Maricaulis maris: one gene and its partner. The main gene of each other region encodes a partner of the protein of the gene in region 2 in a complex. Links are inferred from orthologs where the notes say so. Each region holds a gene or a part of one and is shown on either strand. Other genes may lie near its edges.

Region 1 (6,988 bases), 120 kb from region 2 along the record:
GTCGCGCTGACCGGCAATGCCGACAGCGAGAACTTGCAGGCGCTGTCTATTGAACTGGCTGATTTATTTGCCGGTTTCGACAACGAGACGAGAGAGGAATAGGCGCTCACGCCTTGCTGGCTACCAGCGTCTCCCAGCCTTCCAGCGGGTCCTGGCGGTGAACCGTCAGGCCCTCGGCCTCATAGGCTGCGCGAACCATGGCTTCCTGTTCGGTCAACAGGCCGGACAGGATGACCTTGCCACCGGGGGCGAGAATGCCGGCCACACCGGGTGCCAGTTCCACCAGTGGTCCGGCCAGGATGTTGGCGAAGACGAGATCAAACCGGCGACCGGCCAGCTTGGCGTGATCCAGACCCTCGGCGACGAAACAGTCGATGCCGGGGGTTTCGTTCTTCGTACAGTTTTCCGTACTTTCCTCGATCGCTTCCGGATCAATGTCCGAGGCGAGGACTTCGGCGTTCGGCAGGATCTTGGCTGCCGCGATGGCGAGCACCGCCGTGCCGCAACCCAGATCGAAGACGGTGTCCGGCTGTGCGCCCTCATCAAGCATCTGCGAGAAGGCGATCAGGCAGCCTCGTGTGGTGCCGTGATGTCCGGTGCCGAAGGCCGGCCCGGCCTCGATCTCGATACCGATCTGACCGGCCGCGACCGCCTCGCGGTCATGTGCGCCGAACAGGGTGAAGCGACCGGCATCGACCGGCTTGAGCCCTTGCAGCGACAGCCGCACCCAGTCCTCCTCGGGCAAGGGCCCGAACTCGACCAGGATATCCTCGGACAGGCCGGAGGCTGTGCGGAAGGCCGCTTCGTCCGGCATCGACTGGAACAGCACATCCAGACGGGCGCCATCGCTTTCCTCGAAGATTGCCCAGCTCAGCGCCACCGGCGGAAAGGCCTCGTCGAGCCGCTCGACGACGTCGGCGAGCGTGGCAAAGTCGGACAGGGCAGTCAGGCGCCAAAGCGTGGTCATGGGGGCAGTCTCCGGATCAGGCGGGCGGTGTGGACGCTGACGGCGCGGAAATCAAGCGGGGAGGGGTGTGGGGCAGAATGCTGTGGGTCCGGATAGGAGCGAAAGCTCGGGAGACTCCCTTGATTGTCATGCCAGCGGATGCGGCTGTCTCCCGGCAAGACAAACAAGGATGATTGGGCACGCTTGTGCCGAAGCGTTACTCCGCCTCCAGCGCCTCAACCAGCACGGCGCGGATCTCCTGCCAGGCCGGCGCGGTCGGATCGATCAGCTCGAAATGGCCGGCGTCCGGCAGTACAACATGGCGCACGGTGTCACCCCGCGCACCGGCGAGGATTGTGTAGCGCTCGCCGAGTACCGGCGGCACGATCGGATCAAGCTCACCGGAGATGATCACCTGATCGACCGCGATCGCGGCCATGGAGCCCGGCGAGACCTGGGCCATCAGCGCCCGCGTCTGGCCCTCAACCGGGCCGATGAGGCTATCGACCGTGTCCGGTTCGCCGCAGCGCCCCGGCCCGTGGGCGCGGTAATCGGCGAGATCATTGATCCCGGCCAGCGTCACGACCGTGCTCGGGATCAGCGGTTCTGCCCGCCAGGCCGCGCTGTCTTCCGGCAGGCCGCCGCGTGCCGCTGCCCACAGGGCCAGATGTCCGCCGGCGGAATGACCGGTGAGGACCAGCCGGTCAAGATCGAGCGGATAGTCCCCGGCGACGGCGCGGAGGTGATCCATCCCGTCGGCAATATCCTCGAAGGTGCCGGGCCAGCCACCCGTCTCATGTCCGATGCGGGCGTATTCGAGATTCCAGACCGCAATCCCGTGATCGCGCAGGTCGGCGGCGACATAGTCCTGCAGGATGGTGCCGGGAATCTGCGACAGCCAGCAGCCACCATGCACCATCGCCACCACCGGGAAGGGACCGTTCCCCTCGGGCATCCAGAGCTCGCCGAATTCCTGTTCGCCCTCGCCGAAGGCAATCCGCGCCGTCGCGGTCTCGCGCGGCCGGTCGAGGAGTTCGTTCCAGGCGATGGGTCGCGCGTCGGCGTGGGGGTCGGCGAAGGTGGGAGTCGATCCTGGCAGCGACTGGCAGGATGCGAGGGCGGTTGTGACCGCGAGGAGGACAGAAAGGCGATGCAGACGGAACATGGCGGCTCACAGGGTGGCTGGAGCGACAAACTTTCCGCGAAACGGGTGTTTTGTCATCGGACGAGCTGAGGATTTCTTCTCCGCGTGCGGAGACGTGGCCCGCCGCGACCCAAGATCTGTAAACGGGTGCGCTTGAAACGACTCTCTTTCCACCTGACCACGGTCATCCCCCGGATGAGCGCTGCGCGCTCCCCGTGGGATGACGGAGTGTGAGAGGGAGGGGCTGGAGTGCGATAGGTCCTTCCCGTGACGGGCAAGGTGCCCCGGATTTAATCCGGGGCGGACGGGGCGAGACGCGCCAGCATTGTGTCGTTGACGGTCTGTCACCCACTCCGTCTTGCCCTCACGGGCGATCCACCTCGCCCATCAAGGGCGAGGGCCTTCGGGGCCCTCTACGGCAATTCCCGCAGGAAGTTCTCGACCACCTTTTTCTCGCCGGCCTTGTCGAACTTCACCGTGTATTTCGACCCGTCGGCTTTCTTCACCGTGCCGTAGCCGAACTTGTCGTGGAAGACGCGGTCGCCGGCGCGCCAGGTTCCCTGTGTGTCGGAACCGCCGCTTTCGATCAGCGTGGCCTTGGCGTTGATGGTGGGCGGGGCGGACTTGCGGCCCGATTGCTGGTTGGCCTGATAGCGCTTCCAGCCGGGGCTGGAATAGCTCGAGGCCATGGCGTCGGGCTTCTGGCTGACGCTCTCAAAGCCTGGTCCGCCGTCATAATAGCCGGTCTCCGAGCGCGCCTCGACATGGTCGATCGGCATCTCGTCGATGAAGCGGGACGGGATGACGGTCTGCCAGCGGCCATAGATCATGCGATTGGCGGTGAAGGTGATGATGGCGCGTTCGCGGGCCCGGGTGATGCCGACATAGGCGAGGCGGCGTTCCTCCTCGAGCGAGCGCGTGCCGCCCTCGTCGAGCGAACGCTGCGACGGGAAGACGGTCTCTTCCCAGCCGGGCAGGAAGACGAGCGGGAATTCCAGACCCTTGGCGCCGTGCAGCGTCATCAGCGAGACTTCGTCCTCGTCCGGCTTGCGGTCGGCATCGGTCAAAAGGGCGACGTGTTCGAGATAGGCTTCCAGCGTGTCGTACTCGCCCATGGAGCGGACGAGCTCCTTGAGGTTCTCCAGCCGGCCGGCGGCCTGGGGGGTCTTGTCCTCGCGCCACATGGCGGTGTAGCCGCTTTCGTCGAGCACGATCTCGGCCAGCTCGTCGAGCCGGCTCTGCTCGGATTGTTCGCGCCAGCGCTCGATATCGCGCAGGAAAACCGAGAGCGCGGTGCGCGCCTTGCCGCGGATCTCGTCGGTGCCGAGCATGACCCGCGTTGCTTCCATCATCGGCACGGCCATGGCGCGGGCGGTCATGGCAATCTTCTGGACCGTGGTGTCACCAATGCCGCGCTTGGGTGTGTTGACGATGCGCTCGAAGGCGAGATCGTCCTCGGGCGAGCGGACCAGGCGCAGATAGGCATGGGCGTCGCGGACCTCGGCGCGCTCGAAGAAGCGCGGTCCGCCGATCACCTTGTAGGGCAGGCCCAGCATGATGAAGCGGTCTTCAAAGGCGCGCATCTGCCAGGCCGCGCGCACCAGCACGGCACTGTCGGAATAGGCGCGGCCACCGGAGACCCAGTTCTCGATCTCCTCGGCGACATAGCGGGCCTCGGCCTCGCCATCCCAGATGCCGCGGACCTGGACCTTCTCGCCATCGGCATCATCGGTCCACAGCGTCTTGCCGAGGCGCGAGCGATTGGCCGCGATCAAGCCCGAGGCGGCGCCCAGGATATGCGCGGTCGAGCGGTAATTGCGCTCCAGCCGGATCACCTCGGCGCCGGCGAAGTCCTTCTCGAAGCGCAGGATGTTGTCCACCTCGGCGCCGCGCCAGCCATAGATCGACTGGTCGTCATCGCCCACGCAGCAGATATTCCCGGTGCCCTGGGCCAGGAGGCGCAGCCAGAGATACTGGGCGACATTGGTGTCCTGGTACTCGTCGACGAGCAGGTAGCGGAACTTGTCGTGATAGAGTTTCAGGACATCCGGATTGTCCTTGAAGATGTGCAGCGTGTGGAGCAGAAGATCGCCGAAATCGGCGGCATTGAGCGTCTTCAGGCGGGCCTGGTAGATCTGATAGAGGTCCTGGCCACGCCCTTCGGCGAAGGCCCACTTGTCTCCCTCGCCAAGCTGGGCCGGCATCAGGCCGCGGTTTTTCCAGCCATCGATCAGGCTGGCGAGATGGCGCGGTGTCCAGCGCTTCTCATCGATATTCTCCGCCTGGATGATCTGCTTCATCAGGCGCAGCTGGTCGTCTGTGTCGAGAATGGTGAAGGAGGATTTCAGGTCCACAAGCTCGGCATGGCGGCGCAGGATCTGGGCCGAGACCGAGTGGAAGGTTCCCAGCCACGGCACGCCCTCGACCGCCTCGCCGATGATCTTGCCGACCCGTTCCTTCATCTCGCGCGCCGCCTTGTTGGTGAAGGTGACGGCAAGGATTTCCCACGGCCGGGCGCGACCGGTGGCGAGGATATGGGCGAGGCGGGTGGTCAGGACGCGGGTCTTGCCGGTGCCGGCGCCCGCCAGCACCAGGACCGGCCCGTCCATCGCTTCCACGGCCGCGCGCTGCTCGGCATTGAGCCCCTGAAGATAGGGCGTCGGCGGCGCGGGGCGCGCCATGTCGGAGATGGAAAGACCGGACATTGCAATCCAAAGCTAGTGCAAACTGATTCAGGTGCGCATACTGGACCGATTGGCGCCCGATCCCAAGGGAGGGATGTGTGATTGTTCGTTTTTTGTTCGCTTTGGGTTGGTGTTGAAACGCTGAGTGGTTGAATGGCCGGTCGGCCCCGGATCTGCGCCCGGCTTTCGCCGGGCTTCGTCCGGGGGGAATAAGCTGGGTTGATTGAAATCTCACACATCCATTTTTCCCGGACGCGCATAGCGCGATCCGGGACCGACGTTGGTTCAGTGAGCGGGCAGTCCATCCAAAAGGGTTTGCGTATGACGTCAGTGATACAAGTCAGTGTTACTCGAGACAGTATCTGCGCGGCGGAAGAGGCTGAGCTTTCACATTCCGAGTGTTTGACGCTCTCGCCGGTGCACTCCACCGAGGAGCTGCTTGTGAGTTTGGGGCGAGCCTTTGAACGACCAACCTACGGCATCTGGATAGTGATCGCCGGCCAGCGTGAGATTGGCATTCTGCTGGGGCAAGATGAGCCACTCTTCGGCGTGAACGGCGTTGAGTTGGGGGAACTGCCTCGTCGCCTGGATGGTGGCCTTCAAATTCATCTTCAGCTGAAGAGATACAGCCGATACGGCCTTGAGCAGGAATGTGCCCGTCTCGGCGCCGTGTCGGTGGAAAAGCTATGAGCTGTTTAGCAGCGGAGGTTTGGACAGGGGCGTGAGGGAGTGCGGCTTTCCCCCGCTCGCCGGCCCCGGATCTGCGCCCGGCTTTTGCCGGGCTTCGTCCGGGGGAAATGAGCTGGGTTGATTGAAATCACACACATCCATTTTTCCCGGACGCGCAAAGCGCGATCCGGGACCGACGTTGAGCTCACCATTCCAGAATAGGTTCAGTCTTCGAGGCGGGTGACCATCGGAATCTGTTCATCGAAGTCACCGCGGATCTCGAACCAGAGGTCTTTCCAACCGGGGTTCATCGCTTCGATCAGCGCGATCTTCCAGGCGCGTCGCCAGCGTTTGATGAGATATTCGCGGTGGGCAGCGGACTCGAAGCCGTCATGCCATTCGAACCAGCCGAGTTGCTTGATGCCGTATCGCTTGGTGTGGCCGGCGATCGCTCCTGTCCGGTGCTGCCAGGTCCGCCAGACCAGGTCTTTCGTGCGGCCGACATAGAGGGCGCCGTGCGGGCGGCTGAAGAGGATGTAGACAGCTTCTGGTGCCAGCATTGTCATGCAATTTATAATTGCATATAACTTCAGTAATCGCAATGAGGGCGTGTTCTGATCGTCCCGTCGGCCCCGGATCTGCACCCGGCTTTCGCCGGGCTTCGTCCGGGGGAAATGAGCTGGGTTGATTGAATTCACACACATCCATTTTTCCCGGACGCGCGCAGCGCGATCCGGGACCGACGTTGAGCTCACCATTCCAGAACGAATTCAGTCTTCGAGGCAGGTCACGATCGGAACCTGCTCATCAAAATCACCGCGGATCTCGAACCAGAGGTCTTTCCAACCGGGGTTCATCGCTTCGATCAGCGCGATCTTCCAGGCGCGTCGCCAGCGCTTGATGAGATACTCGCGGTGGGCAGCGGACTCGAAGCCGTCATGCCATTCGAACCAGCCGAGTTGCTTGATGCCGTATCGCTTGGTGTGGCCGGCGATCGCACCGGTTCGGTGTTGCCAGGTCCGCCAGACCAGGTCTTTCGTGCGTCCGACATAAAGCGCGCCTTTCGGGCGGCTGAAGAGAATGTAGACGGCTTCGGGTGCGAGCATTGTCATGCAATTTATAATTGCATATCACTTCAGATATCGCAATGAGGGCGTGTTCTGATCGTCCCGTCGGCCCCGGATCTGCACCCGGCTTTCGCCGGGCTTCGTCCGGGGGAAATAAGCTGGGTTGGTTGTAATCTCACACACCCATTTTTCCCGGACGCGCATAGCGCGATCCGGGACCGACTTTGGGCTTAACAATCCCGAACGACTTCAGTCTTCGAGGCGCGCGACGATCGGGACCTGTTCGTCGAAATCGCCGCACCATCCGGCTTCACCCGAACAGCGCATCCACATTGGCCTGGGCGGCTTCGTCGTCGAGTTCGTCGGCGGCGTCGCTATGGCCATTGATTGTGCCGGAGGCGGCGGCGATGAGCGGCTTGATCTCTTCGCTCGCGAGTTCCGCGATCCGGGCGCAGGCTTCGGGGTTGGTGGTTTCGCG
Region 2 (6,996 bases):
TGCCATCAGCCTCACCGCCCTGGCCCTCATCGCCGCACCGGCCGCAGCGCTCCAGAAAGGCGCGGCGCCGGCCGCCTCGGCCGACTGCGATCTCGTCGCGTCGGCGCCCTGGGGCGGTGATCCGGACAGCGGACTGGTGGCCGAGGCGGTCACGATCTGCGGCGAGGATGGACGCACAAGGGCCACGCTCAGCCTGGTCGATGCGGACGGCGAGACACGCTATCAGGGGATCTTCCCCACCGACGAGGTGATGCTGCTCGCCTGGGCCGAACCCGGCCAGATGGACGAAGCCCTGACCGACTGGCTCGGCGCCTTTACCGATCTCGACAACACCGCCCACATCCCCGGCGCCGACGTCGAATTCCCCTTCTACGCCGCCGACGGCCTCACCGACGCCGACATCGACACCCTGCGCGCCGAGGCCCGCGACATGGCCTGCTACGTCCAGGGCATGGAAAGCGCCATGTGTCTGGTGCGCGAGGGTGAGGGCGTGCGGGAAATCGGGGTGTGGCTGTTCCCGGGCTAGTTTTTCGTCCCCGCCAGGCGGGGACGATGCCACCTGCGGCGCCACCCCACCGTCTCGCCCTGCCGGGCGATCCACCTCCCCATGCTGTGGGGAGGAAAGGCGATGCCACGCCTTGCCCGGACAAGACCCCGCTCCATCTCCCACCGTCATCCCACGGTCGCGGCAAAGCCGCGATCCGGGGGACCTCATCCACCCTGCCGATCGTTCTGCCTCCGCCAGCGCGCCCCGATGATCAACCCGGAGAGCTGAGGTCCCCCGGCTGCCCGCTGCGCGGTCACCGTGGGATGACGGAGATTGAGGGTGTGGGAGCGAGGAGCGGGCATGCCGCCACCCGGTCCTTCCCCTTGGTGGGGAAGGTGGGCCAGCGCAAAGCGCTGAGACGGAAGGGGTGAGATGCGCCAGCGTTTCGTCATCCACCGCCCATCACCCACTCCGTCTGGCCCGGTCGGGCGATCCACCTCGGTTATCGAGGGCGAGGACCCATCCCGCTTCGCACCGTCATTCCACGGTCGCGGCAAAGCCGCGATCCGGGGGACCTCACCCACCCTGCCGATCGTTCTGCCTCCGCCGCCTCGCTCGAGCGATCAACCGGAAAGCCGAGGTCCCCCGGATGTCCGCTGCGCGGTCACCGTGGGATGACGGAGGGCAGGGGCGAGGTAGGGAGATGGCCGGCCGCCACCCGGTCCTTCCCCTTGATGGGGAAGGTGGCCCGGCGCAAAGTGACGGCTTGGAAGGGGTGAAACGCATCAGCGTTTCGTCATCCACCGCCCATCACCCACTCCGTCTGGCCCGGTCGGGCGATCCACCTCGGTTGTCGAGGGCGAGGACCCATCCCGCTTCCCACCGTCATCCCACGGTCGCGGCTAAGCCGCGATCCGGGGGACCTCACCCACCCTGCCGATCGTTCTGCCTCCGCCGCCTCGCTCGAGCGATCAACCGGAAAGCCGAGGTCCCCCGGATGTCCGCTGCGCGGTCACCGTGGGATGACGGAGGGCAGGGGCGAGGTAGGGAGATGGCCGGCCGCCACCCGGTCCTTCCCCTTGATGGGGAAGGTGGCCCGGCGCAAAGTGACGGCTTGGAAGGGGTGAAACGCATCAGCGTTTCGTCATGCACCGCCCATCACCCACTCCGTCTGGCCCTAGCCGGCGATCCACCTCACCGATGAAGCGCGAAGAGTTTGGGTGTGGTGTTATGTCAGAGGTGGGATTCCGCTGATTGGGTATGCTCAAACCGGAGAAGGGTGTGTGTCGCCAAAATTTGTCTCATCCCCGTTCGCCCTGCGGGCAACGGAGGATGAAACCGCCCCGGATCAAGTCCGGGGAGACTCTACTCCCCCTTCAACGCCAAAATTTCATCCCGCAGCTTCGCCGCCGTCTCAAACTCCAGATCCGCCGCCGCCTCGCGCATCCGCTTCTCCAGGTCCGCAATCGTCGCGACCATGTTGTCCCCGGCCACGAAGGCTGCCTGATCGGCCTCGCGCAGACCTTTTGGCTTCCCATCACCCTTCTTGCGGCCCTTGGCGGCGACGCCGCGACCTTTGGCCTGCGACTCCATGACTTCTTCCAGGATGTCGCTGATGCCGCGGACGATCGTTTTCGGGGTGATGCCGTGTTCCTCGTTGTGGGCGATCTGTTTGGTGCGGCGGCGGTTGGTTTCGTCCATGGCGCGTTGCATCGAGCCGGTGATGCGGTCGGCGTAGAGGATGACTTTCGAGTCGGCGTTTCTGGCGGCGCGGCCGATGGTCTGGACCAGGCTGGTCTCTGACCGCAGAAAGCCTTCCTTGTCGGCGTCGAGGATGGCGACGAGGCCGCACTCGGGAATGTCCAGACCTTCCCGCAAGAGGTTGATGCCGATCAGCACGTCATAGACGCCCAGGCGGAGGTCGCGGATCAGCTCGATGCGTTCGACGGTGTCGACGTCCGAGTGCATGTAGCGGACCTTGAGACCCTGCTCGTGCATGTATTCGGACAGGTCCTCGGCCATGCGCTTGGTCAGGGTGGTGACCAGGGTGCGGAAACCCTTCTCCGTGGTGGCGCGGGCCTCGTCGATGACGTCGTCGACCTGCGACGCGCCATCGGTGGAGACCGGGCGGATCTCGACCGGCGGGTCGATCAGCCCGGTCGGGCGGATCACCTGCTCGGTGAAGACGCCGCCGGTCTGGTTGAGCTCCCACTGGCCCGGCGTCGCCGAGACCGAGATGGTCTGCGGCCGCATGGCGTCCCACTCCTCGAATTTGAGCGGGCGGTTGTCGAGACAGCTCGGCAGGCGGAAACCGTGATCGGCCAGCGTCTTTTTGCGGCTGTAATCGCCCTTGTACATGGCGCCGAGCTGCGGGATCGAGACATGGCTCTCATCGGCGAAGACGAGGGCGTCTTCCGGTATGTACTCAAAGAGTGTGGGCGGCGGCTCGCCCGGCTTGCGGCCGGTCAGGTAGCGGGAATAATTCTCGATGCCGGCGCAGGAGCCGGTGGCGCCGAGCATTTCCAGGTCGAACTCGGTACGCTGCTGCAGGCGCTGGGCTTCCAGCAGCTGGCCCTGGCTTTCCATCCAGGCGAGGCGTTCCTTGAGCTCGGCCTTGATCTTGACGATGGCCTGGTTGAGCGTCGGGCGAGGCGTCACATAGTGCGAATTGGCGTAGAATTTCACCGATTTGAGCTCGGTCATGGTCTTGCCGGTCAGCGGATCGAATTCGGTGATCTGCTCGACCTCGTCGCCGAAAAAGCCGATCCGCCAGGCGCGGTCGTCATAGTGGGCCGGGAAAACTTCCAGATTATCGCCGCGAATGCGGAAGGTGCCGCGGATGAAGGCGGCGTCATTGCGGGTGTATTGCAGGTCGACCAGCTGGCGCATCACGGCGCGCGGATCGGCGATATCGCCGGGCTTCAGCTCGAAGGTCATCGCCGTATAGGTCTCGACCGAGCCGATGCCGTAAATGCAGGAGACCGAGGCGACGATGATGACGTCATCGCGCTCGAGGATGGAGCGCGTGGCGGCGTGGCGCATCCGGTCGATGGCCTCGTTGATCGACGATTCCTTCTCGATATAGGTGTCGGTGCGCGGCACATAGGCTTCCGGCATGTAGTAGTCGTAATAGGAGACGAAATACTCCACCGCATTGTTCGGAAAGAAGCTTTTGAACTCGCCATAGAGCTGGGCGGCGAGCGTCTTGTTCGGGGCCAGGATCAGGGCCGGGCGCTGCACCGCCTCGATGATCTTGGCCATGGTGAAGGTCTTGCCGGTGCCGGTCGCGCCGAGCAGGACCTGGTCGCGCTCCTCGCTGTTGAGCCCCTCGACCAGCTCCTTGATCGCGGCCGGCTGGTCGCCGGTTGGGGAGTATTCCGAGACGCACTGGAAGCGTTGCCCGCCCTCGGACTTGGCCGGCCGGTCGGGACGGTGGGGCGTCCAGTCACTCGCCTTCGAAACTCTGGTCAGCGTGTCGAGCACGAAATCTTCCGGGGCGGTGAGGGTGTCGTCGAGGGTCAGTTTGGCCATGGGGGGAATATGTGCTGCCGGACGGGCGAGGGCCAGTGGGGTGGCTGTGATCGTCGGCGGGACGGGGCCACCTCCCTGCCAGCGTCCTGTCAGGAGCCTGCATACCGTATGAACGGATGTTAGCCGGGTGTTCAGGACAACAGGGTTAATGTGACCGTGAGGAGAACGCCATGTCGGCTTGCCAAACGCTTACGCTCGACCGCCTGACGGTGCTGCTGGTCGATGACAGCCGCCCGGTTCGCACGGTGATCCGGACCCTGCTCACCGGCTTGGGTTTCGGGCGCGTCTTCGAGGCCGCCGACGGTCAGGAGGCCCTCGTCATGACGCGGACCTGCCGTCCGGACCTTTGCCTGATTGATTATGACCTCGGGCTGGAGACCGGTCTCGACCTCGCCCGCCGGCTGAGCGATCCGCGCCAGTGCGACCGGGCCGGGCTGCCGCTCTTCCTGCTCGCCGCCGACGGATTTGGCCATCTGGTCCGCGATGCGGCGGCGGCCGGCATCACGGCGGTCCTGCCCAAGCCGGTCAGCCCCGGCACACTGATGGCCGGGCTGGCCCGTTGCCAAGTGACGCCTTCTGCCATATTTCCAACGCTGACCAGAGCGCCAGATAGGTGCGCGTCACGGAGCTGATCAATGCCGGGTGCATCGCTTGAAGGTCTGTCCATCCTTGTGGTCGAGGACGTTGCCGCGATCCGCAGCCTGGTCGTGAAGCTGCTCGAGCGGCTTGGCTGTGCCGATGTGCTGGAGGCCGCCGATAGCGAAACCGCCTGGCAACATCTCGAGAGAACTGCCTTCGATGTCGTCCTGCTCGATTATGGGCTGCAAGGCGATGATGGGATTTCGATAGCCCTGCGGCTGCGGCTGCAGGAAGACCAAGTCAACACCGATGTGCCGATCATCCTTTTGACCGCCCATGATGAAATGCGGATCGTTCAGGCCGCGCGCCAGGCGGATATTGATGCCTATCTGGTGAAACCCGTCATGCCGGACCGGCTCGGCCAACGCATTATCGAGGCGATCCGTACCCGGCAGGTCAGGCTGGGTACACCAAAGCGCTCCAGCGAGGTGCCCTGGCGAGACTGATCCGGATTGTCGACAGCTGGCCTCGCCGTCAGTCGGCCATGTCCGCGGGGACCGCATCGGCGCTCGGCCATTGCTCCGGATAGATCAGCGCGGTGGTGTCGAAACCGCGGGCCTGAAGCGCAGCGAGGCGGGTCTCGATGAAGCGCTCGCCCGGCTGCGGATCGCGGGCGAGGATCCAAAGATACCGACCTTCCGGTTCGGACACGACGACCCAGCTATAGTCCTCGGCCAGGTCGATGATCCAGTAATCGCCGAAGAAGGGGCCGAAAAAGCTGACCTCCAGCTTGGCATTGCTTTGCGGGTCGGCGATGCGGGCGCGGCCCTCGGCGACATTGACCGGACCCTCCAGACCCGCCTTCCAGCACGAATTGAGGACGCGGATCATCCCGTCAGCCCGGCGGGCATATTCCGCGATCACCCCGTCGCAGCCGCGCTCGAAGCCGTGATCGGCCCGCGCGATCTCGAACCAGCGCCCCAGATAGCGGTCCAGATCGACGGCCTCGACCGTTGTCGGCGGCTGGTCGCCGGCGAGGCGGTCGCGCGGTGGGGCCATGCAGCCGGCAAGGGCGGTCGCCGCGACCAGCGGGATGAGAAGCGATGTCTTCAGGTGCACGGGCATGGTCCTTTTTGTTGGTGGACGACCGCCTGTCGGCGGTCGCAGGGCTGAGTGTTTGACGACCGTTTGCCGGCGGTCGCTTGGTGGGGCGTAGCGGGTTCTCGACGGGCTGTGACCGGGTGGTCGGCCGATTACGGGAGGCGCCGATATTCCGGCCTGTTGTCAGGTCGGGAAAATGGCCCGGATGCCGTGCCGATCAAGCCGTCTGCCGGCCCGGTTGGTCCGGCCATCGGTGGCTTCGCCTTCCAGACCGCGTTCAAGCGTCGTCATAGACATTGGCCTCGATCACGGAGTCGAGCCCGATCTCGATATAATCGCCCAGCATGGGGGCGCCGAGCAGGTAGTCCTCTGTCGGGCCGCTGCGCCGGCTGCGCGCCTCGCGGACGGCGCGCGGGAAGTCCGGACCGTCAAAATCGCCGCGACCGATCCAGTAAAGGGCCACCAGTTCGGCCTGGGCTTCCTCGTCGAGGGCGCTCAGCCAGTCCTCGATCTCGGTCCGGATCGGGTCGGTATCGCCGGTGAGCAGGCTGTCGACGGCATCAGTCTCGTGGCTGTCGGGATCCGGCTCGTAGTCCTCGATCTGTTCCTTGCTGTCATAGGCGCGGGCCCGGTCAATCAGGGTGCGCACCATTTTCTCTGCGATGTTCATGACCTTGCCCTTTCAAGCTTGTCCTAATCAACGCGACGCAACGCCCTCACCCTATCACAGTCCGGGCCGGGATGGTCCGATTTCTCGGTCCCGGCCGGTATCGGTAGCTGTCCGGGCGCAAGCCGCGCCAGCACGGTCAAGACTTGGTTAAGACCGCGCGGTCACAATCAGCGTGACCATTGATTCCCTTTCGCCACTGCGAGATTTCATGTCCGGCAGCTTCGACCGCATCCGCGTCCTGATCGTCGAGGACAATGCGCACATGTCGACCATCCTGCGCACCATCCTGCAGGGGTTTGGCGTGCGCACGATCGTCGAGGTGCGCGATGCCGCCGACGCTTTCGAGACCATGCGCGACGTCAATCCGGACTTTGCCCTCGTCGACTACATGCTGGGCGATCTGAACGGGCTCGAATTCACTCGCCTCGTTCGCACGGCGTCGGACAGTGCCAACAAATACCTCCCGATTGTCATGGTCACCGGGCACACGGATCGCTCCAAGGTGATCGAGGCGATCAATGCCGGTGTGAACGAGTACCTGGCCAAGCCAGTCCGACCGGTCGACCTGTTTCACCGGATCTCGGCCCTGATCGAGCGCCCGCGTCGCTTCATCAAGGCGCCGACCTAT

Evidence for each region.
Region 1: the proteins of uvrB (region 2) and AAA969_RS10315 are in contact, whole or in part, in a crystal structure (PDB 7EGT), measured with the Thermus thermophilus proteins. The link is inferred for Maricaulis maris from one-to-one orthologs. Residues at the interface, in WP_096411307.1 of Thermus thermophilus: Glu23, Leu25, Arg26, Asp27, Gly28, Glu29, Arg30, Phe31, Arg55, Glu326, Asp327, Phe328, Glu379, Ser382, Gln383, His398, Gly400, Arg401; in WP_096412145.1 of Thermus thermophilus: His654, Arg656, Phe657, Gln666, Asp668, Glu669, Lys680, Arg681, Leu682, Ser683, Lys685, Tyr686, Ala687.

Annotation. Positions count from the first base shown.
Region 1 is NZ_AP027270.1:2,163,434-2,170,421, reverse strand. Bases 2,150-5,115 are described here. They hold AAA969_RS10315 (ATP-dependent helicase), read right to left. Parts: upstream 4,796-5,115; coding sequence 2,504-4,795; downstream 2,150-2,503. Other genes in these bases: AAA969_RS10310 (hypothetical protein), read left to right, coding at 5,096-5,115. Outside these bases: AAA969_RS10330 (serine hydrolase domain-containing protein), read left to right, coding at 1-102; AAA969_RS10325 (50S ribosomal protein L11 methyltransferase), read right to left, coding at 107-967; AAA969_RS10320 (alpha/beta hydrolase family protein), read right to left, coding at 1,164-2,111; more of AAA969_RS10310, read left to right, coding at 5,116-5,464; AAA969_RS10305 (GIY-YIG nuclease family protein), read right to left, coding at 5,668-6,147; AAA969_RS10300 (GIY-YIG nuclease family protein), read right to left, coding at 6,214-6,555; AAA969_RS10295 (hypothetical protein), read right to left, coding at 6,821-6,988. UniProt on the Escherichia coli protein: A helicase with DNA-dependent ATPase activity. Unwinds DNA duplexes with 3'-5' polarity. Translocates on single-stranded DNA with 3'-5' polarity. Initiates unwinding more efficiently from a nicked substrate than double-stranded DNA.
Region 2 is NZ_AP027270.1:2,282,064-2,289,059, reverse strand. Bases 1,436-4,409 are described here. They hold uvrB (excinuclease ABC subunit UvrB), read right to left. Parts: upstream 4,019-4,409; coding sequence 1,853-4,018; downstream 1,436-1,852. Other genes in these bases: AAA969_RS10825 (response regulator), read left to right, coding at 4,189-4,409. Also shown: AAA969_RS10835 (hypothetical protein), read left to right, coding at 1-526; more of AAA969_RS10825, read left to right, coding at 4,410-4,650; AAA969_RS10820 (response regulator), read left to right, coding at 4,654-5,103; AAA969_RS10815 (lipocalin family protein), read right to left, coding at 5,132-5,716; AAA969_RS10810 (DUF3775 domain-containing protein), read right to left, coding at 5,976-6,368; AAA969_RS10805 (response regulator), read left to right, coding at 6,577-6,996. UniProt on the Escherichia coli protein: The UvrABC repair system catalyzes the recognition and processing of DNA lesions. A damage recognition complex composed of 2 UvrA and 2 UvrB subunits scans DNA for abnormalities.